DNA from 2 places in the Streptomyces sp. TG1A-8 genome. Region 1 is predicted to be linked to the other one. Evidence: riboswitches for the same ligand, from Rfam matches in the RefSeq annotation. Region 1 holds a riboswitch; the other holds the start of a gene.

Region 1 (15,583 bases):
ACCTGATGCCGAGCCGATTGTGGTGAAGTGGATGATCCTATGCTGTCGAGAAAAGCCTCTAGCGAGTTTCATGGCGGCCCGTACCCTAAACCGACTCAGGTGGTCAGGTAGAGAATACCGAGGCGTTCGGGTGAACTATGGTTAAGGAACTCGGCAAAATGCCCCCGTAACTTCGGGAGAAGGGGGGCCACGTCTGGTGAGAGCATGTGCTGCTTGAGCTGGGGGTGGCCGCAGAGACCAGCGAGAAGCGACTGTTTACTAAAAACACAGGTCCGTGCGAAGCCGTAAGGCGATGTATACGGACTGACGCCTGCCCGGTGCTGGAACGTTAAGGGGACCGGTTAGCTCCATTTCGGTGGGGCGAAGCTGAGAACTTAAGCGCCAGTAAACGGCGGTGGTAACTATAACCATCCTAAGGTAGCGAAATTCCTTGTCGGGTAAGTTCCGACCTGCACGAATGGCGTAACGACTTCTCGACTGTCTCAACCATAGGCCCGGTGAAATTGCACTACGAGTAAAGATGCTCGTTTCGCGCAGCAGGACGGAAAGACCCCGGGACCTTTACTACAGTTTGATATTGGTGTTCGGTTCGGCTTGTGTAGGATAGCTGGGAGACTGTGAAGCAGGCACGCCAGTGTGTGTGGAGTCGTCGTTGAAATACCAGTCTGGTCGTGCTGGATGTCTAACCTGGGTCCGTGATCCGGATCAGGGACAGTGTCTGATGGGTAGTTTAACTGGGGCGGTTGCCTCCTAAAGAGTAACGGAGGCGCCCAAAGGTTCCCTCAGCCTGGTTGGCAATCAGGTGTTGAGTGTAAGTGCACAAGGGAGCTTGACTGTGAGACCGACGGGTCGAGCAGGGACGAAAGTCGGGACTAGTGATCCGGCGGTGGCTTGTGGAAGCGCCGTCGCTCAACGGATAAAAGGTACCCCGGGGATAACAGGCTGATCTTCCCCAAGAGTCCATATCGACGGGATGGTTTGGCACCTCGATGTCGGCTCGTCGCATCCTGGGGCTGGAGTCGGTCCCAAGGGTTGGGCTGTTCGCCCATTAAAGCGGTACGCGAGCTGGGTTTAGAACGTCGTGAGACAGTTCGGTCCCTATCCGCTGTGCGCGTAGGAGTCTTGAGAAGGGCTGTCCCTAGTACGAGAGGACCGGGACGGACGAACCTCTGGTGTGCCAGTTGTCCTGCCAAGGGCATGGCTGGTTGGCTACGTTCGGGAGGGATAACCGCTGAAAGCATCTAAGCGGGAAGCCTGCTTCGAGATGAGGACTCCCACCCACTTGATGGGGTAAGGCTCCCAGTAGACGACTGGGTTGATAGGCCGGATCTGGAAGCACGGTAACGTGTGGAGGTGACCGGTACTAATAGGCCGAGGGCTTGTCCTCAGTTGCTCGCGTCCACTGTGTTGGTTCTGAAACCACGAACAGCCCCGTGTGCCCGCACATGGTGCGGCGTTCAGTTTCATAGTGTTTCGGTGGTCATAGCGTGAGGGAAACGCCCGGTTACATTCCGAACCCGGAAGCTAAGCCTCACAGCGCCGATGGTACTGCAGGGGGGACCCTGTGGGAGAGTAGGACACCGCCGAACTCCTTTTAGAGCTCCGGCTCCCGGGCACCGCCCGGGAGCCGGAGCTTTTTTGCGTTGCGGTAGGGTCGGGAAGCATCATTGGCTCGTTTCGCACAGGAGGCCCCGGGTGGAGGTCCAGGAGACGCGTGTCCAGACGGACCGGGTCCTCACCATCCCCAATATCCTCAGCATGGCCCGGCTCGTCGGCGTACCCCTCTTCCTGTGGCTGATCCTCAGGCCGGAGTTCGGCGGTCCCAAGAGCGACGGCTGGGCTCTCCTCGTGCTGGCGTTCAGCGGGGTCAGCGACTATCTGGACGGCAAACTCGCCCGGCGCTGGAACCAGATCAGCAGTCTCGGCCGGCTGCTCGATCCCGCCGCCGACCGGCTCTACGTCCTCTCCACGCTGCTCGGGCTCACCTGGCGCGAGATCCTGCCGCTCTGGCTCACCGCCCTGCTGCTGGCGCGAGAGCTGGTCCTCCTGGTGATGGTGGGCGTCCTCCGGCGCCACGGCTATCCGCCGCCGCAGGTGAACTTCCTCGGCAAGGCCGCGACCTTCAACTTGATGTACGCCTTCCCGTTGCTCCTCCTCAGTGACGGAAACGGATGGATCGCGTCACTCGCCGCAGTCTTCGGGTGGGCGTTCGCCGGATGGGGTACAACCCTCTATTGGTGGGCAGGAGTGCTTTACGTGGTACAAGTCCGCCGCCTGGTGCGCGCGGACGCCGCAGCCGATTGAGATCGTCCCTTGTCCGGACAAAGTCGTCCGATGGCCCGCCGTGGAGAAGTGCGGGACAATTTGGACGGGTGAAGTCGGCTAGACAGTCATCTCTTTAGGAGGACGCTTCCGACATGAAGGCCGTCGTGATGGCCGGTGGCGAAGGCACACGCCTTCGTCCTATGACCTCCAGCATGCCCAAGCCGCTCCTGCCCGTGGCGAACCGCCCGATCATGGAGCACGTGCTGCGGCTGCTCAAGAAGCATGGGCTCAATGAGACCGTTGTCACCGTGCAGTTCCTGGCGTCCCTCGTCAAGAACTACTTCGGCGACGGCGAGGAGCTCGGCATGGAGCTCACGTACGCCAACGAGGAGAAGCCACTCGGCACCGCCGGAAGCGTCAAGAACGCCGAAGAGGCACTGAAGGACGATGCTTTCCTCGTCATCTCCGGTGACGCCCTGACGGACTTCGACCTCACGGACCTCATCCGGTTCCACAAGGAGAAGGGCGCGCTCGTCACCGTCTGCCTGACGCGCGTGCCCAACCCGCTGGAGTTCGGCATCACCATCGTCGACGAGGAGGGCAAGGTCGAGCGCTTCCTCGAGAAGCCGACCTGGGGCCAGGTCTTCTCCGACACGGTCAACACGGGCATCTACGTCATGGAGCCCGAAGTCTTCGACTACGTCGAGGCCGACGTGCCCGTCGACTGGTCCGGTGACGTCTTCCCGCAGCTGATGAAGGAAGGCAAGCCGATCTACGGCTACGTCGCCGAGGGCTACTGGGAGGACGTCGGCACCCACGAGAGCTACGTCAAGGCCCAGGCCGACGTCCTCGAGGGCAAGGTCAACGTCGACATCGACGGCTTCGAGATCTCCCCGGGGGTCTGGGTGGCCGAAGGCGCCGAGGTGCACCCCGACGCGGTGCTCCGCGGTCCGCTCTACATCGGTGACTACGCCAAGGTCGAGGCCGGGGCCGAGATCCGCGAGCACACCGTCGTCGGCTCGAACGTCGTCGTGAAGAGCGGCGCGTTCCTGCACAAGGCCGTCGTGCACGACAACGTGTACGTCGGACAGCACAGCAACCTGCGGGGCTGTGTCGTCGGGAAGAACACCGACATCATGCGGGCCGCCCGGATCGAGGACGGCGCCGTCATCGGTGACGAGTGCCTGATCGGTGAGGAATCGATCGTCCAGGGCAACGTGCGGGTCTACCCGTTCAAGACCATCGAGGCCGGTGCCTTCGTCAATACCTCGGTCATCTGGGAGTCCAGGGGCCAGGCCCACCTGTTCGGCGCCCGCGGCGTCACCGGCATCCTGAACGTGGAGATCACGCCCGAGCTGGCCGTGCGGCTGGCCGGCGCGTACGCGACCACGCTGAAGAAGGGCGCCACGGTCACCACGGCCCGCGACCACTCCCGAGGTGCCCGCGCCCTCAAGCGCGCGGTGATCTCCGCGCTGCAGGCCAGTGCGATCGACGTACGGGACCTGGAGAACGTGCCGCTGCCCGTGGCGCGGCAGCAGACCGCGCGCGGCAGCGCCGGCGGCATCATGATCCGGACCTCGCCCGGCGTGCCGGACTCCGTCGACATCATGTTCTTCGACGGCAACGGCGCGGATCTGTCCCAGGGCAGCCAGCGCAAGCTGGACCGCGTGTTCGCACGCCAGGAGTACCGCCGCGCGTTCCCCGGTGAGATCGGTGACCTGCACTTCCCGGCCAGCGTCTTCGACTCGTACACCGGGTCCCTGCTGCGCAACGTCGACACGACGGGCATCGCGGAATCGGGCCTGAAGGTCGTCGTGGACGCCTCCAACGGCAGCGCCGGCCTCGTCCTGCCCAGCCTGCTCGGCAAGCTCGGTGTGGACTCGCTGACCATCAACCCCGGTCTCGACGAGTCCCGTCCCACGGAGACGGCCGAGGTGCGGCGCAAGGGCCTGGTGCGGCTCGGGGAGATAGTGGCATCCTCCGGGGCCGCGTTCGGCGTCCGGTTCGACCCGGTCGGCGAGCGGCTGTCGCTCGTGGACGAGAAGGGCCGGATCATCGAGGACGACCGGGCCCTGCTGGTGCTGCTCGACCTGGTCGCCGCCGAGCGGCGCAGCGGCCGGGTGGCGCTGCCGGTGACCACGACCCGGATCGCCGAGCAGGTGGCCGCCTACCACGGCACGCAGGTCGAGTGGACCACCACCTCCCCCGACGACCTCACGCGGGTGGGCGGCGAAGAGGGCACCATCTTCGGCGGCGACGGCAAGGGCGGGTTCATCGTCCCCGAGTTCAGCAGCGTCTACGACGGCACGGCGGCCTTCGTGCGGCTGATCGGGCTGGTGGCGCGCACCCAGCTCACGCTGAGCCAGATCGACGCGCGGATCCCGCGGGCGCACGTCCTCAAGCGGGACCTGGCGACCCCGTGGGCCGTCAAGGGCCTGGTGATGCGGCGGGTCGTCGAGGCGGCCGGAGAGCGCTCCGTGGACACGACGGACGGCGTGCGGGTCGTGGAGAGCGACGGGCGCTGGGTCATGGTCCTGCCCGACCCCGCCGAGGCGGTCACCCACCTGTGGGCCGAAGGTCCCGACGACGCCTCCGCGCAGGCCCTGCTGGACGAGTGGTCGGCCGTGGTGGACAGCGCCGGGCGGTAGGCCCGGCGGTCCCGGGCGGCGAAAACCACCGCACGCGCGCGTGCCGGACAAGTGTCCCCAAGGGGGCCTGTCCGGCACGCCGGTGGGGCCGTTCGGAGGTACGGGCCGCGACATGCGACGATGTGCGGCATGCCGCAGCAACCCCCCGTTCGGAGCAGTCCCGCGCGGCCGCGCCCGGACGCGTCCATGTCGTTGATCACCAACGTCATGGACCACAGCCTCGACGACGGGTACGCCGAGGCCGCAGCCCGCAGGAAGTCGCGGGGCGAAGGCGGGCTGCCGAAGACCCTGCGGGCGAAACTGGGCCTGGCCGCCGGTCTGGTGCTGGCGGCCCTGGTCGTGACCGTGGGCGCGGCACAGGCGCGCGTGGCCGCGCCCGTGGTGGCCAAGGAGCGCCAGGAACTGATCGACCGCATCGACCGCGGGACCTCGGCCGCGGACAGGCTCGAAGGCGAGGTCGACACGCTGCGCGACGACGTCAGCGCCCGCCAGCGGGCGGCGTTGAAGAACAGCGGGGGCGACGCCGAGGCGGACCTGATGGGTGTCCTGTCGGGCGCGACCGCGGTGCACGGCCCGGGCGTCAAGCTCGTGGTGAACGACGCCAAGGAGGCCAGCACCGGCGGCGACGGCGCCGATCCGCGCGAGACCTCGGGCTTCTCCGACACCGGACGGGTGCGCGACCGGGACATGCAGCGCGTGGTCAACGGGCTGTGGGCGTCCGGGGCCGAGGCCGTCTCCATCAACGGGCGCCGGCTGACCGCCCTGTCGGCGATCAGGGCCGCGGGAGACGCGATACTGGTCGACAACAAGCCGCTGGTGCCGCCGTACACGGTGCTGGCGGTGGGGGACGGGCGGAAACTGAGCACCGGCTTCCAGAACGGCGCCGACGGCCTGTACCTGCACGCCCTGGAGGAGGACTACGGCATCCGCGCCACCATCTCCACGGAGGGCGACGTCCGCCTGCCCGCCGCCCCGAGTGTGATCGTACGAACAGCACGGCCGAACGCCGGCACAACCGAGAAGGGCACATCGTGATCGCCGTACTGGGCCTCGTCGTGGGAGTCGTGGCCGGCCTGTTGGTCCGGCCCGAGGTTCCGGCGGTCGTCGAGCCGTACCTGCCGATCGCCGTGGTGGCGGCCCTGGACGCCGTCTTCGGCGGTCTGCGGGCCATGCTCGACGGCATCTTCGACGACAAGGTCTTCGTGGTGTCGTTCCTGTCGAACGTGGTCGTCGCCGCGCTGATCGTGTTCCTGGGCGACAAGCTGGGCGTGGGCGCACAGCTGTCCACGGGCGTCGTGGTGGTGCTGGGCATCCGGATCTTCTCCAATGCCGCGGCGATCCGACGGCACGTGTTCCGGGCGTGACACGGATGAGCAGCCAGCACGAGCAGCCGCACAACAGGCTGCGCAAGGAACTGCCCGACGAGGTTCCCGCGCCCGCCGGGACGGAGCCCGCCGGGACGGAGCCCGCCGGGACCGAACCCCCCTCGGCCGGGTCCGCCGGGACCGGGTCCGCGCGCACGCCGCGGGGCGCGGCGCCGCGGGATCGGCTCACCGGGCGTCAGCGGCTGATCGACGGCCTGTGGCCGCCGCGGCTCACCCGGGCCCAACTCATCGTGGCCCTGCTGCTGTTCGGCCTCGGGTTCGGGCTGGCCGTGCAGGTGGCGTCCAACAGCGACAGCGGCAGCGCGCTGCGCGGCGCCCGCCAGGAGGACCTCGTTCGCATCCTCGATGAACTGGACGACCGCACCCAGCGTCTTGAGGACGAGAAGCAGGGACTCGAGAAGCAGCGCCAGGAACTGCAGAGCAGCTCCGACCAGGCCGCGGAGGCCCGCAGGCAGACCGCCGAGAAGGAGAGGCAACTCGGCATCCTGGCGGGCACCGTGGCGGCGCAGGGTCCCGGCATCACGATGACGGTCGGGGACACGAAGGGGACGGTCAAGGCGGACATGCTGCTCGACGCGGTCCAGGAGCTGCGCGCGGCCGGCGCGGAGGCGATCCAGGTGAACGGGGTGCGCGTGGTCGCGAACACGTACCTGACCGACGCGGGCAGGGGGGTGAACGTCGACGGGAACAAGATCAACGCCCCCTATCGTTTCAAGGTCATCGGCAAGCCGCAGGACCTCGAGCCGGCGTTGAACATCCCCGGAGGGGTGGTGCAGACCCTGGAGAAGGAGCAGGCCACCGTGGCCGTCGAGCGGTCCGACAAGATCGTCGTGGACGCCTTGCGACAGGCGGAGCAGCCTGACTACGCTCGGTCGTCCTCCCAGTGAACCGGCGGTGCATGTGCGGTGTCCGGCAGGGGCATGAGCTTGCGGGGGGTCGGCGCACCGAAGGGGTGGTGCGTGGTGGAAACTGTTTGGCGGACACGGACGTTGTGAGGATGTCCGGGTCGGCCGGTGTAGGCAATCAGGGTTCGTCCTGCCCCACGGGCGGGTCTGTTTCGGTCAAGGGGAATCGCCCGTGAAGTTGTTTGCGAAGTTGTTCGGCAAGAGCGCGCGAGAAGGCAGCGGCAACGCGACCGCTCGTCATCGCGCACAGCCCGACGCGGAGGACCAGCGCCCGCTGTTCCGCGACCAGGTCGCTGGTCCGGGCGGTGACATTTCCGGAGGTCAGGGCGCCGCGTCGGTTGACCCTGCACAGGCCGGCGGCATAGGTTTCGGGCAATCGTCAGCCTCAGGTGCGGGTGGAGGGTTCACGCCCGGTCCGTACGCGTCGAACGCCCCCGCGGGTCAGCCGCGGCAGGAGGATCCGTCCATGTCGGTCCTGGTCTGTACGAGGTGCGGCAACCGGAACGCGGAGAACGCGCGGTTCTGCTCGAACTGCGGTGCGCCGCTGCGGCCCGGTCTGACCCCGGAGCGCGCGTCGGAGACGACCTCCACGATCTCGATCTCGGGTCTGGAGGCCTACGACGCGGAGGCGACGGGCCAGACGCCGCTGCCGATGCTCTCGCCCGAGGCGCAGGCCGCGGTCGACGCGCTGCCGCTGGGTTCGGCCCTGCTGGTGGTGCGCCGGGGACCGAACTCGGGCAGCCGTTTCCTGCTGGACAGCGACCTGACCACGGCGGGCCGTCATCCGCAGAGCGACATCTTCCTGGACGACGTGACGGTCTCCCGCCGCCACGTGGAGTTCCGGCGCTCCCCGGACGGTTCGTTCACGGTCGCCGACGTGGGCAGCCTGAACGGCACGTACGTCAACCGCGAGCGGATCGACCAGGTCGCCCTGTCGAACGGTGACGAGGTGCAGATCGGCAAGTACCGGCTGGTCTTCTACGCGAGCCGGCACGGCATCTGACCCCCGGACGCCCGTCCGGGGACCCCAGGGAAGGTCCATGCCTCGAACACCGAGCGGCGGTGCCCGAAGCGGTGCCGCCGCCACGGACAGTGGGCCGATGAGCATCGGCACGGTGCTCGGCGTGCTGCGCGACGAGTTCCCGGAAGTCACCATCTCCAAGATCCGCTTCCTGGAGTCGGAGGGGCTCGTGGAGCCGCAGCGGACCCCTTCCGGGTACCGCAAGTTCAGTCCCCAGGACGTCGAGCGCCTCGCGCACGTCCTGAGGATGCAGCGGGACCACTACCTGCCGCTCAAAGTGATCCGGGAGCACCTGGACGCCGTGGCGCGCGGCGAGGCCGTGCCGCTGCCCGTGGTGGGGCGCCAGCGCACCGGGGAGGACGCGCCGGCGCCGCCGGAGCGGCCCACGGTCGCCCGGGTGGGCCGGACCGAGCTGCTGGCGGCGGCGCAGATCGGCGAGGACGTGCTGCGGGAGTGGGAGTCCTACGGGCTCGTCGCCGCGCTGGAGGACGGGGCCTACGACGCCGAGGCCGTCACCGTGGCCTCGTTGATCACCGAGCTGGGCCGGTTCGGGATCGAGCCGCGCCACCTGCGGGTGATGAAGGCCGCCGCCGACCGCGAGGCGGGGCTCGTGGACCAGGTGGTGGCCCCGCTGAGGCGCCACCGCAACCCGCAGACCAGGGCCCACGCCGAGGCCCGCACGAAGGAACTGGCGGCGCTCACGGTGAGGCTGCACGCGGCGCTGGTGCAGACCGCCCTCGGGGTGCGGCTGCCCTGACCGGACGGCCGTCGCGGTGTTCCGGATCGGGCACCTGTTCCCGGCCCGACTACCCAAACGTCCCGGGCACGGCCTAGGGTTGCTGTGTGAACGAGCTCGATGTCGTAGGTGTCCGGGTGGAAATGCCCTCCAACCAACCGATCGTGCTCCTGCGCGAAGTGGGGGGCGACCGCTACCTCCCCATCTGGATCGGGCCGGGGGAGGCCACGGCGATCGCCTTCGCCCAGCAGGGCATGGCCCCCGCGCGGCCGCTGACCCACGACCTGTTCAAGGACGTGCTGGAGGCCGTCGGCCAGGAGCTGACCGAAGTGCGCATCACGGATCTGCGTGAGGGCGTCTTCTACGCGGAACTGGTGTTCGCCAGCGGGGTCGAGGTGAGCGCCCGTCCCTCCGATGCCATAGCGCTGGCTCTGCGTACGGGGACGCCGATCTACGGCAGTGACACGGTGCTCGACGACGCGGGCATCGCGATTCCGGACGAGCAGGAGGACGAAGTGGAGAAGTTCCGCGAGTTCCTCGACCAGATCTCGCCCGAGGACTTCGGCACCAGCAACCAGTGAGGAAGGCGGCGGGGCGGCCCGGGGACCCCGGCCGACCGCCCGGCCCCCCCGCGGTCGGTGCGGCGGCAATTGCCACCGGCCCTTGAGAGCGTCCTCCGGCTCCGCGTGAGCGCATTCGGCTAGCCTTTCCCCGCGATGGGACACGGGAAACCACTCTCAGGGGGATTATCACTCGGCGTGCCGAGTGTGGCGATCGTTGACGCGCCCCAGGTGACTGCCTACCGTCGAGAAGGCAGGTCAAGGACGGAGGTCGGCGTGAGAACCAGCGGCGACGGTACGGCTGGGGGTGCCCCCGGACGCGGTTTCGGGGAGAGCGGCCCGTACCCCTCCCCGAGCTCCCAGCCGCGTTCGAGCGGGGATCGTCCGCAGGCCGGCGGCGCGGTCGACCGCGTTCCGCAGCGACCGACGGCGCCCGACGGCGGAGGGGCGGCGTCCATGGCGTCCGAGGAGATCGGCTACCGGGGGCCCACGGCCTGCGCGGCCGCCGGCATCACGTACCGGCAGCTCGACTACTGGGCCCGCACCGGCCTGGTCGAGCCCAGCGTGCGGCCCGCCTACGGGTCGGGCACCCAGCGTCTCTACAGCTTCCGGGACGTCGTCGTCCTGAAGATCGTGAAGCGGTTCCTGGACACCGGGGTCTCGCTGCAGAACATCCGCACCACCGTCCAGCACCTGAGGGAACGCGGGTTCCGCGACCTGGAGCGGATGACCCTCATGAGCGACGGCGCCACGGTCTACGAGTGCACCTCGCCGGACGAGGTCCACGCCCTGCTCCAGGGCGGTCAGGGCGTCTTCGGCATCGCCGTCGGAGTGGTCTGGCGGGACGTGGAGAGCGCGCTCTCGCAGCTGCACGGGGAGCGCGTGGACACCGGCGAGACGCTCGTCGGGCACAACCCCGCGGACGAGCTGGCCCGGCGGCGCAACCGGGCGGTCTGACGCCGCGGTGCGGCGACCGGCACCCGCCGGGCGCCGCATTGTCAGTGGCGTGGTGCAGCATCGGAGACGTGAGAAACGCGCCCACGATCCTGCACCTCGACATGGACGCCTTCTACGCCTCGGTGGAGCAGGCGTCCAAGCCGAGCCTGCGCGGGAAGGCCGTCGTCGTGGGCGGGCTCGGGCCGCGCGGGGTGGTCGCCACCGCCTCGTACGAGGCACGGGTCTTCGGAGTGCGCTCGGCGATGCCCATGGCCCAGGCGCGCCGGCTCGCCCCGAACGCCGCCTACCTCGTGCCGCGCTTCTCGCTCTACCGGTCGGTCAGCGAGCAGGTGATGGCGCTGCTGCGGGAGCTGTCGCCGCTCGTGGAGCCGCTGAGCCTGGACGAGGCGTTCGTGGACCTGGAGGCCGGGGGATCGGCCCGGGACGAGGATTCGGCGCGGCTGGCCGGTGCGAGGCTGCGCGCGGACATCCGGGCGGTGACCGGGCTCGCCGGGTCGGTGGGGCTCGCCGCGTCCAAGATGCTGGCGAAGATCGCCTCGGAGCGCGCCAAACCCGACGGCCTGGTCCTGATCGAGCCCGGGACCGAGCGTGTGCTGCTGGCCCCCCTGTCGGTGCGCACCCTGCCCGGGGTCGGGCCGGCGACCGGGGACCACCTGCGGCGGGCCGGGATCACCACGGTGGAGGAGCTGGCCGAGGCGGGCGAGGACGAACTGGTCCGGCTGCTGGGCAGGGCGCACGGGCACGCGCTGTACGCCATGGCGCTGGCACGCGACGACCGGCCCGTGGTGGCCGAGCGGGAGACGAAGTCGGTGTCGGTGGAGGACACCTACGACGTGGACATCCACGACCGGCTGCGGGTCGGCCTGGAGGTGCGGCGGCTCGCCGACCGGTGCGTGCGGCGGCTGCGCGACGCCGGCCTGTCCGGGCGGACGATCGTGCTGAAGGTGCGGCGGTACGACTTCTCCACGCTGACCCGCTCCGAGACGCTCAGGGGACCCACGGACGATCCCGCGGTGATCCGGGAGGCGGCCGCGCGGCTGCTGGAGGCCGTGGACACCACGGGCGGGGTGCGGCTGCTCGGCGTGGGCGTCTCCGGGCTCGCCGACTACACCCAGGAGGACCTGTTCGCGCAGGCGGCGGGTGAGCGGGTCGTGGAGACGGCGCAGGAGGCAGCGCCCGAGACGGCCGAGGAGCAGCCGGAGCGGGCCGAACGGCAGTGGCGCGCGGGACAGGACGTCCGGCACGCCGTACACGGGCACGGCTGGGTGCAGGGCAGCGGGCTGGGGCGGGTCACCGTGCGCTTCGAGACGCCGGACTCGGAGCCGGGGCGGATCCGCACGTTCCGGGCCGACGACACCGCCCTGGAGCCGGCGGAACCGCTGCCGCTGGTGCCGGGGACCGCGGAGGGCGGCGCGGGGCGGGGACCCGCGCCGCCCGTTCCGGCCGCCCCGGGCCGGGGACGGGCGGCCGGGGGAGCGTAGGGGCTTGGCGCGGCCACCCGCCCGGGCGGGTGGCCGCGCCAAGCCTCAGCCCTCCTCCGTGCCCGCCAGCCTGCCGAAGTCGCGGTCCGGGACCGTGGGGGGCGGGGCCACGTCGAGGCCGTAGTGGTGGTAGAGCTGGAGTTCCTGCTCCGGGGAGAGGTGGCGCCCGACGCCGAAGTCGGGGGCGTCCTTGATGAGCGCGCGCTCGAAGGGGACCTGGAGGGCGCCGTCGACCAGTTCGCTGGGCTCCAGGGGGACGAAGGCGTCCCGGGAGAAGAGACCGGTGCGTATCGCCGCCCACTCCGGCGCCCCCGTCGCGTCGTCGAGGTACACCTCGTCGATGGTGCCGATCTTGGTCCCATTGCGGTCGAACGCCCTGCGGCCGATCAGGTGGCGCGGATCGATGTCGGTCTGCACGGTCCCTCTCCCTCCAGTGGTCGCAACTCATCCGTAAGCACTACGAAAGGGCACATCGAAGGAGGCGGCCACTCGAAACCCCGTGCGTCGGCCTCGCTGGTAGGCTGGCAACGGTTGTCGACCCCGTGCGGGAGAGTCCTCCGACCAGCTCGGAGGCGCCGAAGGAGCAACTCCTCCCCGGAATCTCTCAGGCCCACGTACCGCACGGACGAGGCCACTCTGGAAAGCAGGGCGGGTGCCGACGGCCTCCGCCCTCACCGACGGGGAAAGCCGGGCGTGCCCGGTGAAGCTCTCAGGTCGTGATGACAGAGGGGGAGGCCGTCCGGGCACCCCCGCCGGGGTGCCCCCCGCAGGTCGCGTCAGACCAGGAGGCCTCCGCAATGACCGCCCATCGCATTCCGCTCTCCGAGCTCGAAGCGGGCATCCCCTTCGAGCAGCGCCACATCGGGCCCGACCAGGAGGCGCGGGCCAAGATGCTCGCGCACGTCGGCTACGGCTCCCTGGACGAGCTGACCGCCGCCGCGGTCCCGGACGTGATCAAGAACGCCGACGCCCTCGACCTGCCCGGCGCCCGCACCGAGGCCGAGGTGCTCGCCGAACTGCGTTCGCTCGCCGACCGCAACCAGGTCCTCGACCCCATGATCGGGCTCGGTTACCACGGCACCTTCACCCCGCCGGTCATCCTGCGCAACGTCATGGAGAACCCGGCCTGGTACACGGCCTACACGCCGTACCAGCCGGAGATCTCCCAGGGGCGGCTGGAGGCGCTGCTGAACTTCCAGACGATGGTCGCCGACCTCACCGGCCTGCCCACCTCGGGCGCATCCCTGCTGGACGAGGGCACGGCCGCCGCCGAGGCGCTGGCGCTGTCCCGGCGGATGGGCAAGAACAAGAAGGGCCTCTTCCTGGTCGACGCGGACGCGCTGCCGCAGACCGTCGCCGTCATCCGGACGCGCGCGGAGCCGACCGGTGTCGAGGTCGTCGTCGCCGACCTCGGCGACGGCATCCCGGCCGAGATCGCCGAGCGCGAGATCAACGGCGTGCTGCTGCAGTACCCGGGCGCCTCCGGAGCCGTACGCGACATCAAGCCGGTCATCGACCAGGCGCACGAGCTGGGCGCCCTCGTCACCGTCGCCGCCGACCTGCTCGCGCTGACCCTGCTGACCTCGCCGGGCGAGCTGGGCGCGGACATCGCCGTCGGCACCACCCAGCGCTTCGGCGTCCCGATGGGCTTCGGCGGTCCGCACGCCGGCTACATGGCGGTGCGCGAGACGTTCGCGCGCAGCCTGCCCGGCCGTCTCGTCGGCGTCTCCGTCGACGCCGACGGCAACAGGGCGTACCGCCTCGCGCTGCAGACCCGTGAGCAGCACATCCGCCGGGAGAAGGCCACCAGCAACATCTGCACCGCCCAGGTGCTGCTCGCGGTGATGGCCGGCATGTACGCCGTCTACCACGGCCCGGAGGGCCTGCGGACCATCGCCCGCCGCACCCACCGCTACGCGGCGATCCTCGCCGAGGGCCTGAGGGCCGGCGGCGTCGAGACCGTCCACGGCGCCTTCTTCGACACCGTCACCGCGCGCGTGCCCGGCAGGGCCGCCGAGGTCGTCGCCGCCGCCCGTGACAAGGGGGTCAACCTGCGCCTGGTGGACGCCGACCACGTCAGCGCGGCCTGCGACGAGACCACCGGCCGGGCCCAGCTGGCCGCCGTGTGGTCCGCCTTCGGCGTCGACGGGGACGTGGCGGCGCTGGACGAGGCCGCGGCGGACGCGCTGCCCGAGTCGCTGCTGCGCACCGACGACTACCTCACCCACCCGGTCTTCCACGAGCACCGCTCCGAGACCGCGATGCTGCGCTACCTGCGCAGGCTGGCCGACCGCGACTACGCGCTCGACCGGGGCATGATCCCGCTGGGCTCGTGCACCATGAAGCTCAACGCGACCACCGAGATGGAGCCGGTCACCTGGCCCGAGTTCGGCGGGCTGCACCCCTTCGCGCCCGCCGAGCAGGCGGAGGGCTACCTCACGCTCATCCGCGAGCTGGAGGAGCGGCTCGCCGAGGTCACCGGCTACGACAAGGTCTCCCTCCAGCCGAACGCCGGTTCCCAGGGCGAGCTGGCCGGTCTGCTCGCCGTGCGCGGCTACCACCGGGCGAACGGCGAGGACCGGCGCACCGTGTGTCTCATCCCCTCCTCCGCGCACGGCACCAACGCCGCCAGCGCCGTGATGGCCGGCATGAAGGTCGTCGTCGTCAAGACCGCCGGGGACGGCGAGATCGACGTCGAGGACCTGCGGGCGAAGATCGAGCAGTACCGCGACGAGCTGGCGGTGCTGATGATCACCTACCCCTCGACGCACGGCGTCTTCGAGGAGCACGTCGCCGACATCTGCGCCCGGGTGCACGACGCGGGCGGCCAGGTCTACGTCGACGGCGCCAACCTCAACGCCCTGGTCGGCCTGGCCAGGCCCGGCCACTTCGGCGGTGACGTCTCCCACCTGAACCTGCACAAGACGTTCTGCATCCCGCACGGCGGCGGCGGCCCCGGCGTCGGCCCGGTCGCGGTCCGCGCGCACCTGGCGCCGTACCTGCCCAACCACCCGCTGCAGCCCGCGGCCGGTCCGGAGACGGGCGTCGGCCCGGTCTCGGCGGCGCCGTGGGGCAGCGCGGGCATCCTGCCCATCTCCTGGGCGTACGTCCGCCTGATGGGCGGCGAGGGACTGAAGCGGGCCACGCAGGTGGCCGTGCTCTCGGCGAACTACATCGCCAAGCGCCTGGAGCCGCACTACCCGGTGCTCTACACCGGGCCCGGCGGCCTGGTCGCGCACGAGTGCATCATCGACCTGCGCCCGCTGACCAAGGCGACCGGAGTGAGCGTGGACGACGTGGCCAAGCGCCTCATCGACTACGGCTTCCACGCGCCGACGATGTCCTTCCCGGTGGCCGGCACGCTGATGATCGAGCCGACCGAGTCCGAGGACCTGGCCGAGCTGGACCGGTTCTGCGACGCGATGATCGCCATCCGCGCGGAGATCGACAAGGTCGGCTCCGGCGTGTGGCCGGCCGAGGACAACCCGCTGCGGGGCGCCCCGCACACCGCGCGGGCGCTCGGCGGGCAGTGGGAGCACCCGTACAGCCGCGAGGAGGCCGTGTTCCCGGCCGGTGTCCCGGCCGCCGGCAAGTACTGGCCGCCGGTGCGCCGGATCGACCAGGC
Region 2 (15,583 bases), 3.6 Mb from region 1:
TGGCTGATCGCCTTGCCGTTCAGGATCTGCTGCAGGAAGCCGTAGCCGGAGGGCCAGTCGGCACCCCACTGCATCATGATCAGACCGATGTTCTGCTTCTCGGTGAACTTCGGCACACCGGCGTAGTCGGTGAAGTACTTGCCCGACGGGTACTGCTTCAGGTTGGCGTTGATGCCGACCTTCTTCAGCGAGTTGATGATCGCCGTGGCGGCGTCGATCTCCTGCGGGCGGTCCGAGCGGGCCGAGATGTTGGTCGTGACCGAGGACTTGCCGCAGGCCTTCAGCTGCGCCTTGGCCTTGGCGGCGTCGCCCTTGTTGCCCGAGGAGGCGTAGACGTCGGACTTCTGGTAGCCCGGGATGTCCGGCGGCAGGACGGTGGAGGCGATGTCGCCGCGCACCGGGCCGCCCTCGGCGGTCTGCACCGAGACCTTGTCGATCGCGTACTGCACGGCCTTGCGGCACTCGGCCTTGTCGAACGGCGCAACCTTGGTGTTGATCGCCATGTACACCAGGCGGCCGCCGAAGGTGTTGTCCGTGGCGGCCTTCTTCGAGTTGTCGGTGAGCACCTTGGCCTGCGTGGAGGCCTGGACGCCCGTGCCGGCGAGGTCGATCGCGTCACCGGCCAGGACGTCCTGGTCGATGGTCTCCGGGTTGACCTTCAGCTTGACGACGATCTTGTCCGGCAGCTGCTTGCGCAGCGGGTCGGTCTTCGCGTCCCAGTTGGCGTTGCGCACGAGGACGGCCTGCCTGCCGTCGTCGTAGCTCTGGAACTTGTACGAGCCCGAGGAGACGATGTGCTTGACGTAGTCGACGCCCGTGTCCTTGGCCTGCGGCACCGGAGCCGTCTGCGGGGCCGCGACCAGGTAGTCGAACTCCTGGAAGGCCTGCTTCAGGTGGAAGACGATCGTGGTGTCGTCCGGCGTCTCGATGGAGGACAGGCCCTTGGCGCTCTTGTCCTTGTAGGGGCCCTTGTACTTGTCGCCGCCGGCCAGGAACTGCTGGAAGTAGTTCGGGCCGAGGGAGAGCACGTCACGCGCGAAGTTGGAGCGCTCGACGGCGTACTTGACGTCCTTCGAGGTGATCGGCGTGCCGTCCTCGTACTTCAGGCCCGCACGCAGCTTGTACGTCCAGGTCTTGCCGCCGTCGCTCGACACGCCCTTGCTGGCCGCGAGGTCCGGGACGAGGGTGTTGCCCTTCGAACCGGGGCCCGGCTGGAAGGTCATCAGCGGACGCGCCCACAGCCGGCTGAGGTTGTACATGTACGCGTAGTACGTGTTGCCGGGGTCGAACGAGTCCGGGACGTCGGACAGCTCGTAGGTGAGCGTGCCGCCCTTCTTGTCGGACGCGTTGACGACGCCCTTGGTCGCGGCGTTGGCCCCGGCCGACGTGTTGTCCTTCTGGTTGTCATCGGCCTTGCTGCAGCCCGCGAGAAGCAGGCTGACGGAGCCGATGGCCGCGGTGGCGGCCAGCGCTGACCTTCGCATGATGGGAGCTTTCCCCTCCATTGATCGGAAAATTTTCGGGCTCTCGCGGCAGGCGTCAGCGGCTGCGCGGGTCGAGAGCGTCGCGGAGACCGTCGCCCAGCAGGTTGAACGCCAGGACGGTCACGAAGATGGCGAGTCCAGGAACGATCATGTACTGGGGATCGACCTGGTAGTAGGTGACCGCCTCGCGGAGCATGCCGCCCCAGGACGCCTGCGGGGGCTGGATGCCGACGCCGAGGAAGCTCAGCGACGCCTCGAAGAGGATGTTGGTCGGGATGAGCAGCGTCGAGTAGACGATGATCGGGCCGACCAGGTTGGGCATCAGCTCCCGGAACAGGATGTACGGGGCCTTGGCGCCCATGCCCCGGGAGGCGTCCACGAACTCGCGCTCGCGCAGGGCGAGGGTCTGGCCGCGGACGATCCGGCCCAGGTAGGGCCAGTTGAAGAAGCCGATGACGAAGATGAGCACGCTCAGGTGGAGCGGCAGCCCGTTGAGGCCGAACGCGCCGCCTTGCAGGGTGGCGGAGATCGCGATGGCGAACAGCAGGAGGGGGAAGGCGAGGAAGGTGTCCATCAGCCGGCTGATGACCGAGTCGACCCGGCCGCCGTAGTAGCCCGCGACCACGCCCAGGATCGCGCCGATGACGTTGGACAGGATGGTCGCGCCGAACGCGACGACCAGCGATACCCAGGAGCCCTCCAGGATCCGGGTGGCGATGTCGCGGCCGAACTTCGGGTCCACGCCCAGCAGGTGGTCCAGGCTCATCCCGCCCCAACTGCCCTTGGGCAGGGAGGTGTCGGGAGTGATCAGGTCCTGGTGGAAGGCGTTGGGGTCGAGGCCGAACAGGGCCTGGAGGGGGCGCGAGAGGATCGCGAGGACGATCAGCAGGATCACGATGACGCCGCCGGCGACGGCGGCCTTGTCCCTCTTGAACCGGGACCACGCGATCTGGCCCAGGGAACGACCCTCGATCTGCCCCTTACCGGCACCCTCCAGCACAGCCTCCGGCTGTGCCTCGGCTGCCGCCCCGGTGGTCTCGATCGGTGCGGTCACGGTGAGCGACCCCTCTCGCCGGTGGTGACCGGCCTGCGCCTGCCGCGGATTGCGGCTTTGTCGACTTGCCATCGATCACGAGGCCTGCGGACTCGTGTCTGAGTCGCGAGTCTTCAGCTTCGTCGCGATCACCCGCCAGGGGGGACGGGGAAAGTATGCGCAACCGTGATGCAGTCCGGGGGATTCCGTTATCCGATCGGCGGGTAACGGCGAACGGACGCGGGGCAGTTGGGACCTAACGACAATTTTTGCGTGGTTCGGGACGTTCGGCCGTCATCTACGCGCGAAGAGACGGGCCGGGAACGTGGATCCTGCCGCCGGGACTCCCCAGCGCCGTTTCCGGCGGACCGCCGGCGGACCTGTCAGTAGCCGCTGCCTACCGGAGGGTAGCCGTACCCGGTGGCCGGGGCCTGCGGCGGGGGCGGCGCCGCGTGGGCCCCGCGGTCGTAGAACGGGCGGGCGTTGGCCCGCATCCACATCACGACCGGGTCGTGCTCGTCGGTCATCGCCACCGTCGACACGGGCAGCCCCTCGGGGACGGCGCCGACGGACTGCTGCATCATCGCGCGCACCGAGTCCACCGCGGCCGGGGAGGTGTCGTACACGTCCAGGCCCAGGGCGAGGTACGGCGCGCCGAGCGCGGGCTGCACCCAGGCGCGGCGCAGCGAGCGCAGGGCCGGGGTGCGGTGGGCGTTCTGCGCGAGCAGGGCGTAGAACTGCGGGATCTCGATGCCGGGTTCGGACAGGCGCAGCGGGCCGGCGGGCTGGCGGTCCAGGCCGGTGGCGATGCGGCGCAGGTCCGGCCAGGGGACGCCGACGCCGCCGCCGGGGGCGTGCGGGTTGAGCCAGAGGCCGTAGTGGTCCGGGTAGAGCGTGCGGGCCACGTCGAGCCCGTCGGCCACCTCGTAGGAGCGGTTCCAGCCACTGGCCGACAACTCCTGCGCGGACGTCACGCAGGGGGCGTAGGGGAAGCCGTCCACCTCCATGTTCCCGTACTGGGCGTCCGGGGATCCGGCCTGGCCGTGCCACAGCAGCATCCAGACCTGGCCGGAGGACGGGGTGGCGAGGGCGCGCAGCAGTGCCTCGTAGGCGTCGTAGCGCCCGGGGGTGACCTGGCGCAGCATGTGTTCGACACTGCCGCTCGGGCTCGCGCTCACCTGTCTTACCGCCCCTTCTCGTGGAGTGCCCCGCGTGTGGGGGACAGCTTATGCGTCCGGTGGCCCGGGGCCCGGTGTCCGTCCGCGGCCCCCGGCGTCCCCCGGGCCGGGCGGCGGTGCCGGCCGCTGGGGCCCGTCGTCCGGACCCCGCCGGGCTCGCGGGCCCCGGCACCGCACCCCGCCGCGCCGTCGTCGGCTGCCGCGGCTGCCGCGGCTGCGCCGTGACGCCCTCCCCCGCCTCGCGGTGCACGGCGCCGGACCCCGCTCCCCGATCCGGCCGGATCCGAACGAAAGACCCTAGTGGCCGAACTGGTAGAAGGGACGGACGCTGGTCCTGAGCCAGTCGGCCACCGGGTCCTGGGCCACGTCCAGCAGCACCAGGTTGACCGGCCACCTGACCGGGACCCTGCCGAGGGCCCTGCCGAGGGCTTCCAGGGGGAGGGCCCTGAGGTCGCCCTCCGTCTGGGACAGCTCCACGCCCACGAACATCACCGGTTCGGCCGTCTCGACGGCGGCCAGGCAGCGGCGGGCCGCCAGGACCACGCCCGTCCCGGCGAACTCGGCGGAGGCGGCGGAGAGGAAGTCGACCGGGTCGTCCTGCCAGTCGGGCTCGAAGAGGCGGACGCGGCCGCCGGAGCCGGGTCCGTCCAGCGGGGTGCGGCCGGTCCGGCACAGCTCGGCCACCGCCTCCGGCGGGAGCGGGACGCCGACCACCCCGCCGGGGTTGACGGCGATGCCCGCCTGCGGGGGCAGGCCGCGGGCGAACTCCACGGCCGGGGCGATGGTGTAGGACAGGTGGGAGCCGGCCGCCTGGCGGAACTGCTCCTCGGAGCTGAAGACCGGCACGTAGACCTGGCCGTCGATCTCCAGGGTGGGCAGGTCCAGCGCGCCGCTGTGCGGGCCGCCGCCGTTGGGCAGCGGGACCCAGACGAAGCTGCGGCCCAGGACCTCCACGATCCGGCCGCCGGCGCCGGGTGCCCCGAGGGAGACCGAGAGCACCTCCTCCAGCTCGTTGCCGGGCCAACCGCCGTGCGGGTGGGGGTGCGCCTGTGCCGGGAAGTCCATCTGCCTACCGCCTGCCGAGAACCGTGCTGTGGCCCAAAAGGCTAACGGGTGCCCGGGGCGGTCCTCAGCCGGTGAACACGATCCGCCGCAGGGCGTCCGCCGCGGCCCGGTCCAGCAGGACCGCCGAGCCGCATCCCGCGGGCGGCTCCCCCCTCTCCACCGCGTCCAGCAGGCGGGCGCTCGCCCTGCGGTGGCGCCGGAAGGCGTACCGGGACACGCCCCGGCCGCGCTCGCGCTGGCCCTCCCGGGCGGTGCCGGGGGCGACGTCGAGCAGGAGCAGGTGCAGGGTGCCGCCGCGGCGGCGCGCCTCGTGGGCCAGCCAGGCGCGCACCCAGGCCTGGGTGCCGCAGTCGTGCACGACGGCTCCCTCCCCGGTGCGCAGGACGCGGCGCAGCCCGGCGTAGTGGGCGAGGCGGACCAGGGGGCGGTAGAGGGCGTACGGCAGGCGGCGGGGCAGGCGGGCCGCCCAGCGGTCGCGGGCGTCCTGGGAGTCGACGCGGTGACCGGGGACGGCGCGGCGCATCAGCGTGGACTTGCCGCTGCCGGGCAGGCCGGTGACCACCACCAGGTCGCGGGGGCCGAAGAGCAGGGCGTGCGGACTGCGGCCGGCGCGGTCGCGCAGGTCACGGACGACCGGGGCCGGGCGCCCGGCCGCGCGCCGGCGGGCCGGGGCGGAGGGCTGCTGCGGTACCGCGACACCGGCGGTGGCGGCGCAGGCCGTGGTCCTGTTCACCGTGATCGTCCTCCCCAGTGGGCACGGTCGTCTCATGCCCGTCGCGTGTAAAGGGAAGGTAATGCCCGATGTCCGGCGGTTCGGTGCGCGTTCGACCACAGGTCCGTCACGACGAGCCGCTATAGTGTGCCCCCCAACTGCATACCGGCCGCTTGAATCCGCGCGGGAGAGTCCCCGGCAGCACTGACGCCGGGGCGCCGAAGGAGCAAGTCCCTCCCTTGAATCTCTCAGGCCCCGTTACCGCGCGGGCGAGGCACATCTGAAAAGCGGGCCGCCGTGACGGCGGTCCCACCCACGGTGCAAGCCGTCGACCACTCCCAGCGAGGGTCGCGGCGAACCTCTCAGGTTCCGATGACAGATGGGGAGGAAGATTCCTCGCCCGTCATCCCTGGGAGACGACCGACCGATGAGCAGCACCGACCCCACCGGACCGCGCCGTACCGCGCTCGATGCCCTGCACCGCTCGCTCGGCGCGACGATGACCGACTTCGCCGGCTGGGACATGCCCCTGCGCTACGGCTCCGAACGCGACGAGCACATCGCCGTGCGGACCCGGGCCGGCCTCTTCGACCTCTCCCACATGGGCGAGATCACCGTCACCGGCGCCGGAGCGGCCGCCCTCCTGAACCACGCCCTGGTCGGCGACATCGCCTCCGTCGGCGTCGGCCGCGCCCGCTACACCATGATTTGCCGGGCCGACGGCGGCATCCTGGACGACCTGATCGTCTACCGCCTGGCCGAGGCGGAGTACCTGGTCGTGGCCAACGCCTCCAACGCCCAGGTGGTGCTGGACGCGCTGACCGAGCGGGCCGGGGGCTTCGCCGCCGAGGTCCGTAACGACCGGGACGCGTACGCCCTGATCGCGGTCCAGGGCCCGCGGTCCCCCGGCATCCTGAAGTCCCTCACGGACGCCGACCTGGACGGCCTGAAGTACTACGCCGGCCTGCCCGGCACGGTCGCCGGCGTGCCGGCACTGATCGCCCGTACCGGCTACACCGGCGAGGACGGCTTCGAGCTGTTCGTGAAGCCGGAGCACGCCGTGGAGCTGTGGCAGGCGCTGACCGGGGCCGGTGAGGGCGTCGGCCTGGTGCCGTGCGGCCTGTCCTGCCGGGACACGCTGCGCCTGGAGGCGGGCATGCCGCTGTACGGGCACGAGCTGACCACGTCCCTGACGCCGTTCGACGCCGGGCTCGGCCGGGTGGTGAAGTTCGAGAAGGAGGGCGACTTCGTGGGCCGCGAGGCGCTGGCCGAGGCCGCCTCCCGGGCCCGGGAGAACCCGCCGCGGGTCCTGGTGGGCCTGGTCGCCGAGGGCCGCCGGGTGCCGCGCGCCGGGTACGCCGTCGTCGCGGGCGGCGCCCGGATCGGCGAGGTCACCTCCGGCGCCCCCTCCCCCACCCTGGGCAGGCCGATCGCCATGGCCTACGTCGACGCGGCGTACGCGGCGCCGGGCACCGGGGGCGTCGGCGTGGACATCCGGGGCACCCACGAGCCGTACCAGGTCGTGGCACTGCCCTTCTACAAGCGCCGGAAGTGACACCGCCGTGCCCGCGGCGGTGATGTCGGGCACACCGGCACCGCTCACGCGCGCCCTCAGCACTCCCCCCTTCACCAGCACTCCCCCGCGTACAGGAGAATTCAGGCCATGAGCAACCCCCAGCAGCTGCGCTACAGCACGGAGCACGAGTGGCTGTCCGCCGCCGAGGACGGCGTCGCGACGGTCGGCATCACCGAGTTCGCGGCCAACGCGCTCGGCGACGTCGTCTTCGCCCAGCTCCCCGAGGTCGGCTCCACGGTGACCGCGGGCGAGACCTGCGGCGAGCTGGAGTCGACCAAGTCGGTCTCCGACCTGTACTCGCCGGTCACCGGTGAGATCACCGAGATCAACGAGGACGTCGTCGCCGACCCCTCGCTGGTGAACTCCGCCCCCTTCGAGGGCGGATGGCTGTTCCGGGTGCGCGTCACGGAGGAGCCGGCCGGCCTGCTCTCGGCCGACGAGTACACCGCCCAGAACGCCGGCTGAGGAGTCGTGGCCGTATGACTGTCCTGAACACGCCCCTGCACGAGCTGGACCCGGAGATCGCCGCCGCGGTCGACGCCGAGCTGGTCCGCCAGCAGTCGACGCTGGAGATGATCGCCTCCGAGAACTTCGCGCCGCTGGCGGTGATGGAGGCGCAGGGCTCGGTCCTGACCAACAAGTACGCCGAGGGCTACCCGGGCCGCCGCTACTACGGCGGCTGCGAGCACGTCGACGTCGCCGAGCAGATCGCCATCGACCGGATCAAGGAGCTGTTCGGCGCCGAGTACGCCAACGTGCAGCCCCACTCCGGCGCCTCCGCCAACCAGGCGGCCCTCTTCGCGCTGGCCCGGCCCGGGGACACCATCCTCGGCCTGGACCTGGCGCACGGCGGCCACCTCACCCACGGGATGCGGCTGAACTTCTCCGGCAAGCAGTTCGACGTGGTCGCCTACCACGTGGACACGGAGACCGGCCTGGTCGACATGGCCGAGGTCGAGCGGCTGGCCAAGGAGCACCGCCCGAAGGTGATCATCGCCGGCTGGTCGGCGTACCCGCGGCAGCTGGACTTCGCCGCGTTCCGCCGGATCGCCGACGAGGTCGAGGCGTACCTGTGGGTCGACATGGCGCACTTCGCGGGCCTGGTCGCGGCGGGCCTGCACCCGAACCCGGTCGAGTACGCCGACGTCGTCACCTCCACCACGCACAAGACGCTGGGCGGTCCGCGCGGCGGCGTCATCCTCGCCCGGCAGGAGTTCGCGAAGAAGCTGAACTCGTCCGTCTTCCCCGGTTTCCAGGGCGGTCCCCTGGAGCACGTGATCGCGGCCAAGGCGGTCTCCTTCAAGGTCGCCGCCTCGGAGGAGTTCAAGGAGCGCCAGCGGCGTACCGTGGAGGGAGCGCGGATCCTCGCCGAGCGGCTGACGGCCGCCGACGCCCGCGCGGCCGGCGTGAACGTCCTGTCCGGCGGCACGGACGTCCACCTCGTCCTGGTGGACCTGCGCGCCTCCGAGCTGGACGGCCGGCAGGCCGAGGACCGGCTGCACGAGGTCGGCATCACGGTCAACCGCAACGCGGTCCCGGACGACCCGCGCCCGCCGATGGTCACGTCGGGCCTGCGGATCGGCACGCCCGCACTGGCCACCCGCGGCTTCACCGCCGAGGACTTCGCCGAGGTCGCGGACGTGATCGCCGAGACGCTCAAGCCGTCCTGCGACACGGAGTCCCTCAAGGCCCGGGTGAAGGCCCTGGCCGGCAAGCACCCGCTGTACCCGGGTCTGAACAAGTAGATCCGTTCCACCCCGTACCGCGCACGCCGCACGACCCGGAAGGCGTGCGCGGTACGGGCCGGTGCCCACCCCCGCACCGCACCCCCTTGTGCACCACCCCCGTAGCGAGGAGTTCCCGTGGCCGTCTCGGTCTTCGACCTGTTCTCGATCGGCATCGGCCCGTCCAGCTCCCACACGGTCGGCCCGATGCGCGCCGCGCGCATGTTCGCCCGCCGGCTGCGCAACGAGGGCCTGCTGGAGTCGGTCGCGTCCCTGCGCTGCGAGCTGTACGGCTCACTCGGCGCGACCGGCCACGGCCACGGCACCCCGAAGGCGGTGCTGCTCGGCCTGGAGGGCGCCTCGCCGCGCACGGTGGACGTGGAGACGGCCGACGAGCGGGTGGCGGGCATCCGGCGGGCGGGGCGCCTGCGGGTCCTCGGCGAGCACGAGATCCCCTTCTCCTACGACGACGACCTGGTGCTGCACCGCCGCGAGGTGCTGCCGTACCACGCCAACGGGATGACGGTCCGGGCCCGCGACGCCTCCGGCGCGGAGCTGCTCGCCAAGACGTACTACTCGGTCGGCGGCGGCTTCGTGGTGGACGAGGACGCGGTCGGCGCGGACCGCATCAAGCTGGACGACACGGTCCTGAAGTACCCCTTCCGCACCGGCGACGAGCTGCTGCGCCGCACGCGGGAGACGGGTCTGTCGATCTCCTCGCTCATGCTGGAGAACGAGCGGGCCTGGCGCACGGAGGAGGAGATCCGCGCGGGCCTGCTGGAGATCTGGCGGGTGATGCGGGAGTGCGTCCGGCGGGGCATGTCCCGCGAGGGCATCCTGCCGGGCGGGCTGAGGGTGCGGCGCCGCGCGGCCGTCTCCGCCCGCCAGCTGCGCGCCGAGGGCGATCCGCTGGCGCACGCCATGGAGTGGCTCACCCTGTACGCGATGGCGGTGAACGAGGAGAACGCGGCCGGCGGCCGCGTGGTGACCGCCCCCACGAACGGCGCGGCCGGGATCATCCCGGCGGTCCTGCACTACTACATCGACTTCGTCCCCGGCGCCGACGAGGACGGCGTGGTCCGCTTCCTGCTGGCCGCGGGCGCCATCGGCATGCTGTTCAAGGAGAACGCGTCCATCTCCGGCGCCGAGGTCGGCTGCCAGGGCGAGGTCGGCTCCGCCTGCTCCATGGCCGCGGGCGCGCTGGCGGAGGTGCTGGGAGGCTCGCCGGAGCAGGTCGAGAACGCGGCCGAGATCGGCATGGAGCACAACCTGGGCCTCACCTGCGACCCCGTCGGCGGCCTGGTGCAGATCCCCTGCATCGAGCGCAACGGCATGGCCGCGGTGAAGGCGGTCACGGCGGCCCGGATGGCGATGCGCGGCGACGGCTCGCACAAGGTGTCCCTGGACAAGGTCATCAAGACGATGAGGGAGACGGGCGCGGACATGTCCGTCAAGTACAAGGAGACGGCGCGGGGCGGCCTGGCGGTGAACATCATCGAGTGCTGAGCGGAGGGGACCGGGACGGCCGCGTCAGCGGTTCGCCGGCACGGAGGCGCCGGCCGGGGCCGGGCCCAGGGCCGCGTGGATGCCCGCCCAGACGGACGGCTGTCCGGGGACGAGGAAGAAGTGGCCGCCGGGCAGGACGTGGCGGGTGAAGGCCCGGCTCGTCAGCTCGGCCCAGCGGTCCACCCCCTCGGTCCGGACCACGGGGTCGTCCGCGCCGGTGAACGCCGTGACCGGCACCGGCAGGGGCGGCCCCGCGACGTGGCGGTAGGACTCCACCAGCGCGAAGTCGTTGCGCACGTAGGGCAGGATCAGCTCCCGCAGCTCCGCGTTGTCCAGTGCCTCGGCCTCGGTGCCGCCCAGCCGCCGCAGCTTGTCGACGACCGCCTGGTCCCCCTCGCCCGACACCCGGTCGACGGCGCGGTCGGGATCGTGCGCGGCGGCGCCCCCGGAGACGAACAGGTGCACCGGCGCGACGCCCGCGTCGGTGAGGAGCCGGGCGGTCTCGTAGGCGACCAGGCTGCCCATGCTGTGCCCGAACAGGGCCACGGGCCGGTCCAGCAGGGGCCGCAGCTCGTGCGTGACCATCTCCGCCAGCCGGCGGGCGTCGCCGACCAGGGGCTCGCCCAGCCGGTCGGCGCGACCGGGGTACTGGACCGCGCACACCTCCACGGCGGGCGAGGCCGACCGGTGCCAGGTCCGGTAGAACGCCGCGGAACCGCCCGCGTGCGGGAAGCAGACCAGCCGCGTCGCGGCGTGGGGCCGCCTGTCGAAACACCGGAACCAGTTGGACATGCCCACCCCGTACTCGCGCTCCGCACCGACGGCCGCGGCGCCGGGCCGCCCCCTGACGGTGGGTGGCCTCCCGACGGGTACACCCGGCCGGCGCGATGCTAACACGGGCCGGTGGTGCGGAGCTTGGGCCACTGCGGCGCCGACACAAGCCCCTGACCAGCCAGTTGGCCGCGTCCGTGGCCCGGGGGCCCGGCCCTGCGGGCACGCGTCCGGGGCGGGAGCGCGGCCGGGTCCCGGGCGACGCGCCGCTGTGATGTTCCGACCGGGCCGCCACAGGGCACAAACCACCCATGCTGCACGGCATCGACATAAGCGCGTACCAGTCGTCCTCGTACGACACGGACGGCATCTCGTTCGTCTTCATCAAGGCGACGGAGGGCCGTTCGTACATCAATCCGAAACTGTCCGCCCAGACCAAGCGGGCCCGGGACGCCGGCCTGGTCGTCGGCTTCTACCACTTCCTGTGGCCGGGCCACATCTCCGCCCAGGCCGAGTACTTCGTCGCGCACGCCCCCGAGAAGGCGGGCGACCTGCTCGTCGTCGACTGGGAGACGACGAGCGAGGGCACCCATGCCAGCAACGCGGAGAAGGACCAGTTCATCCGCAAGGTGAAGGAACTACGGCCGCACAACCGGGTGCTGCTGTACGCCAACCGGAACTACTGGCTGAACGTGGACACCACCTCGTACGCCGGCGACGGCCTCTGGATCGCCGACTACGTGAGCGCGGGCAATCCCCGCATCAAGGCCAGGTGGCGCTTCCACCAGTACACCAGCGACCCGCACGACAAGGACGTGGCCGACTTCGCCAGCAAGGCCGCACTGCGCGAGTGGGCCACGCCCTGAGGCGTCCCGGGCCGGCAGCGGCCTAACCGCGGAAGTCCGCCGGCCGTTCCGGGGACGCCGCCGTCAGCGCCTTCTTCACGGCCTCCACGCCCGCCCGCAGGCCGTAGACCGGGGTGCCCGGCTGCTGGCGCCAGGAGTCGTCCAGGCCGCCCGTGTCGACGGTGTCGAAACCGAGCGCGTCGATGAGCTCGCGGACGCGCCGCTTGGCGGCCTCGTCGTCGCCGGCGACCGGCAGGGCGATGCGGTCGGGATCGCCGGCCGGGCGGGGGCGGTCCAGGATGTCCTGGGCGTAGGTGCCGTTGAAGGCCTTGATCACGGGATGGCCGAGGTGCCGTTCGGTCCAGCGGCTCTCGGTCAGGCCCTCGTCCTCGATGGCCGCGATCCGGCCGTCGCGCTGCGGGTAGTAGTTGCCGGTGTCGATCACGGCGACGCCCTCGGCCGCGCCGTCCAGCAGGCCGGACGGCAGGTCGGGCACCGCCTTCAGGGGGACGGTGACCACGACGACCTCGGCCCCCCGGGCCGCCTCCTGCGCGCGTACCGGGGTCGCGCCGGTCTCCTCGGCCAGTTCCGCGAGCGTCTCGGGGCCGCGCGAGTTGGCCACGGCCACGTCGTGGCCGAGTGCGGTGAGCCGCCGGGTGAGGTTGCCGCCGATGTTGCCCGCGCCGATGATGCCGATCCTCATGACAGGTCCCTCCAGTTCGATGCATGCGCATGCTCCTGACGGAGGGCGTCAACCCCGGTCGCGGACCGGCTATTCCGGCGGGTGCGCCAACCGGGTGAGGCCGGCCGGAACCGGGGGCGGAGCCGTGGCCGGACGCGGCGGAGGGGGCGCCCGCCACCACTCGGGGCGGGCACCCCCTCCGGGCGCGTCACTTGCTCAGGTAACCCCAGAACTCGTCGAACGACAGCACCTTGTCGCCGTTGAGGTCGCGGGTCCTGATGAGGGCCTCCGCCACCGTCTCGGTGACGTTCCAGTCACCCTGCCGGGCCAGGGCGGACTTGAACTCCGCCGCGGTGATGAATCCGTCACCGTCCGCGTCGATCCGCTGGAACTGCTTGCGTGCTTCCTCGATGTCCGCCACCGATCCGCCCCTTTTGCTCGTGTTTCCCGCGCCGTACTGGCGTACTGACGCTGGTCAGATTAACGGCCCGTACGCGCCTCCGGTGCGGCGCCCGCCCGGGCGGGACCCCCGCGGGCGCGGGACGGGGTCCCCCCGGACGCCCGTCGGCGCGCGGGCACCGGGCGGGCGGGCGGCCCGGCGGCGCCGCTTCAGCGGAAGATGCCGGTGTGCCCCAGGGAGTAGCGGCCGGGCTGCGGGTAGACGGCGAGGCCGTGCGGGCCGCCGCCGACCTTGACGCGGGCCAGTTCCGCGCCGGTGCGGGTGTCGATGGCGTACACCTCGGCGTCGTAGCGGCCCGAGAGCCACAGCACCCTGCCGTCGGCCGAGACCCCGCCCATGTCGGGGCTGCCGCCGCCGGGCAGGTGCCACTTCCTGGTCAGCCGGCCGCGGGTGAAGTCGAAGACCGAGACGGAGCCCTCCCCCCGGTTGGAGACGTACATCTCGCGCGAGTCCCGGCTGATGTACAGCCCGTGGGCGCCCTTGCCGGTGGCGAGGAACCGCGGCTCGGTGAAGGCGTCGCCGTCCAGGATCCACAGCCCGTTGGCCATCATGTCGGCGACGTAGAAGCGCTTGCCGTCGGGGGAGATCTTGACGTCCTGCGGCATGGCGCCCCGGAACGGCAGCTTCTGCCGGGCGACGACCGCCATCCGCGCGGTGTCGACCTTGAGCAGGTCCCCGCTGAACTCGCAGGAGACGATGAAGTACCGCCCGTCAAAGGAGAAGTCGGCGTGGTTGACGCCGTAGCAGTCCACGGGCACCGACCTGACGACCCTCATGGTGTGCGCGTCGCGGAAGACGAGCCGGCGGTCCATGGAGGCCATGACGACGGCGTGCTTGCCGTCGGGCGTGAAGTAGAGGTTGTACGGGTCGTGCACGTCGACCGGCGTGCCCGCCCTGCCGGTGCGCGGGTCGATCGGGGTGAGGCTGTTGCCGAGGTCGTTGTTGACCCAGAGGGTCCTCAGGTCCCAGGACGGTACGACGTGCTGGGGCTGCCGGCCGACCGGGATGGTCCCGACGACCTTGTAGGTGCGGGGGTCGATGACGGTGACGGTGTCGGATTCGGTGTTGGGGACGTACACCCGGGCGGGGAAGTCCCTGACGACCGGGGAGAGCCGGCCCGGCCGGTCGGCGGCGTAGACGTCGGCCGGGTCCTGCACCGGCGGCATCCCGGGCAGGGCGTTCGCCTGCCGCCCCCTCACCTGCGGGCGGTCCGGGGCGGTGCTGCCGCGGGCCTCCCCGGCGCGGTGCGGGGTGCCGTCGCCGCACGCGGACAGCAGGGTCAGGGCGGCGAGGGCGGCACCGGCGGCCAGCAGGCGGGCGGCGTTCGTGGATCGCATCAGCTCAGCAGCTCCGTGGTGGTGACCGCGCGCAGTCCGCGGCGGCCGAGTTCGTCGAGTACGGCGGGGAGGGCGGCGGCCGTGTCGGGATACCCGAAGTGCAGGCTCACGACCGAGCCGGCCCGCGCCTCGGCGAGGACCTTGCGGGTGACGGCGTCGGCGCCGGGGCGGGTGTGGTCGAGCGAGTCGACGTCGTAGGACAGCACGTGCGGGTAACCCGCGGCGCGGGCCAGCCGGATGACGAGCGGGGAGGCGGCCGGGGAGCGGGAGGGGCGGAACCAGGTGCCGATGGAGCCGGTGAGCCGCCTGAGCCGGTCCGCGCAGTCGGTGATCTCCCGGCGGGCCTCGGCCTCGGGCAGCGCGTTGACGGCGACGTGCCGCTGGGTGTGGTTGCCGAGGTCGTGCCCGCCGTCCAGGATGCGGCGGGCGAGGTCCGGGTGGGCGTCCAGCCAGGTGCCGACGGCGAGCACGGTGAGCCGGGCGCCGCGCTGTTCGGCGGTGCGCAGCAGGGCGCCGGCCAGGCCGGGGTCGCCCTGGCCGTGGAAGGTGAGGGCGACCTGGGGGCGGGTGCGCGGACCGTGGGTGATCTGGGCGGGCCGGCCGGGGCGGGCCCGGGGGGAGGGCGCCGGGCGGGAGGCGGCCGGGGGGCGGCCGGACGCGCGGGCGGGCGGGGCGGGGGTCGCGTCGTCCGGCGGGGCGTCACGGCCGGCACCGCAGCCGGCTGCGAGCGCTCCTGCGGCGACGAGCCCGGCGCCCGCCCGCAGCGCCCCGCGTCGGTTGGTCGTGGTCACCCGCACCATTTAAGGGGTGAAGGACGGGAAAACCACCGATTGACCCCTTTGTGGGGCTTTTCCGGGTCGCGGCGCGGTCCGGCCCGCAGCGCGGCCGACGGCCTAGTGGCCGGCGACCTTCATCTCGAACCACGTCGTCTTGCCGCGTGGCAGCAGGTCCACGCCCCAGCGGTCGGCCAGTTCGTCCACCAGGAACAGGCCGCGGCCGCTGACGTCCGTCTCCCGGACCGGCATCAGACAGGGCAGCCCGCGCGAGGGATCGCGGACCTCGACGCGGATCCAGCCGCGGCGGCGGCGCATGCGGAGGACGAAGACACGGGCTCCGGTGTGGCGCACGGCGTTGCCGACGAGTTCGGAGACGAGCAGGACCACGTCCTCGGTCATCCCGGGGGGCAGCCCCCAGTGGCGCAGGACGACGA

Evidence for each region. Region 1 has a riboswitch for glycine ahead of gcvP (aminomethyl-transferring glycine dehydrogenase). Riboswitches for the same ligand answer to the same signal wherever they lie in the genome.
Region 2: it holds a riboswitch for glycine, as region 1 does, so the genes downstream of both, gcvT (glycine cleavage system aminomethyltransferase GcvT) here and gcvP (aminomethyl-transferring glycine dehydrogenase) in region 1, are expected to answer to the same signal.

Annotation. Positions count from the first base shown of each region.
Region 1 covers NZ_JASTLB010000001.1:5,904,855-5,920,437, forward strand. The annotation lists rRNA gene QQY24_RS26050 (23S ribosomal RNA) at 1-1,387, shown strand, start outside; rRNA gene rrf (5S ribosomal RNA) at 1,473-1,589, shown strand; gene QQY24_RS26060 (CDP-alcohol phosphatidyltransferase family protein) at 1,696-2,304, shown strand; gene QQY24_RS26065 (mannose-1-phosphate guanyltransferase) at 2,418-4,913, shown strand; gene QQY24_RS26070 (DUF881 domain-containing protein) at 5,043-5,948, shown strand; gene QQY24_RS26075 (small basic family protein) at 5,945-6,277, shown strand; gene QQY24_RS26080 (DUF881 domain-containing protein) at 6,283-7,185, shown strand; gene QQY24_RS26085 (FHA domain-containing protein) at 7,376-8,206, shown strand; gene QQY24_RS26090 (MerR family transcriptional regulator) at 8,244-8,981, shown strand; gene QQY24_RS26095 (bifunctional nuclease family protein) at 9,068-9,541, shown strand; gene QQY24_RS26100 (MerR family transcriptional regulator) at 9,797-10,477, shown strand; gene QQY24_RS26105 (DNA polymerase IV) at 10,546-11,958, shown strand; gene QQY24_RS26110 (PRC-barrel domain-containing protein) at 12,004-12,375, opposite strand; glycine riboswitch at 12,494-12,588, shown strand; gene gcvP (aminomethyl-transferring glycine dehydrogenase) at 12,756-15,583, shown strand, end outside.
Region 2 covers NZ_JASTLB010000001.1:2,269,864-2,285,446, forward strand. The annotation lists gene QQY24_RS09445 (ABC transporter substrate-binding protein) at 1-1,505, opposite strand, end outside; gene QQY24_RS09450 (ABC transporter permease) at 1,540-2,538, opposite strand; gene QQY24_RS09455 (enhanced serine sensitivity protein SseB C-terminal domain-containing protein) at 2,901-3,695, opposite strand; gene QQY24_RS09460 (enhanced serine sensitivity protein SseB) at 3,993-4,760, opposite strand; gene QQY24_RS09465 (AAA family ATPase) at 4,825-5,493, opposite strand; glycine riboswitch at 5,647-5,746, shown strand; gene gcvT (glycine cleavage system aminomethyltransferase GcvT) at 5,900-7,027, shown strand; gene gcvH (glycine cleavage system protein GcvH) at 7,136-7,513, shown strand; gene glyA (serine hydroxymethyltransferase) at 7,528-8,793, shown strand; gene QQY24_RS09485 (L-serine ammonia-lyase) at 8,911-10,278, shown strand; gene QQY24_RS09490 (thioesterase II family protein) at 10,303-11,070, opposite strand; gene QQY24_RS09495 (GH25 family lysozyme) at 11,361-11,915, shown strand; gene QQY24_RS09500 (NADPH-dependent F420 reductase) at 11,938-12,597, opposite strand; gene QQY24_RS09505 (EF-hand domain-containing protein) at 12,785-12,997, opposite strand; gene QQY24_RS09510 (beta-propeller fold lactonase family protein) at 13,186-14,373, opposite strand; gene QQY24_RS09515 (polysaccharide deacetylase family protein) at 14,373-15,173, opposite strand; gene QQY24_RS09520 (ATP-binding protein) at 15,267-15,583, opposite strand, start outside.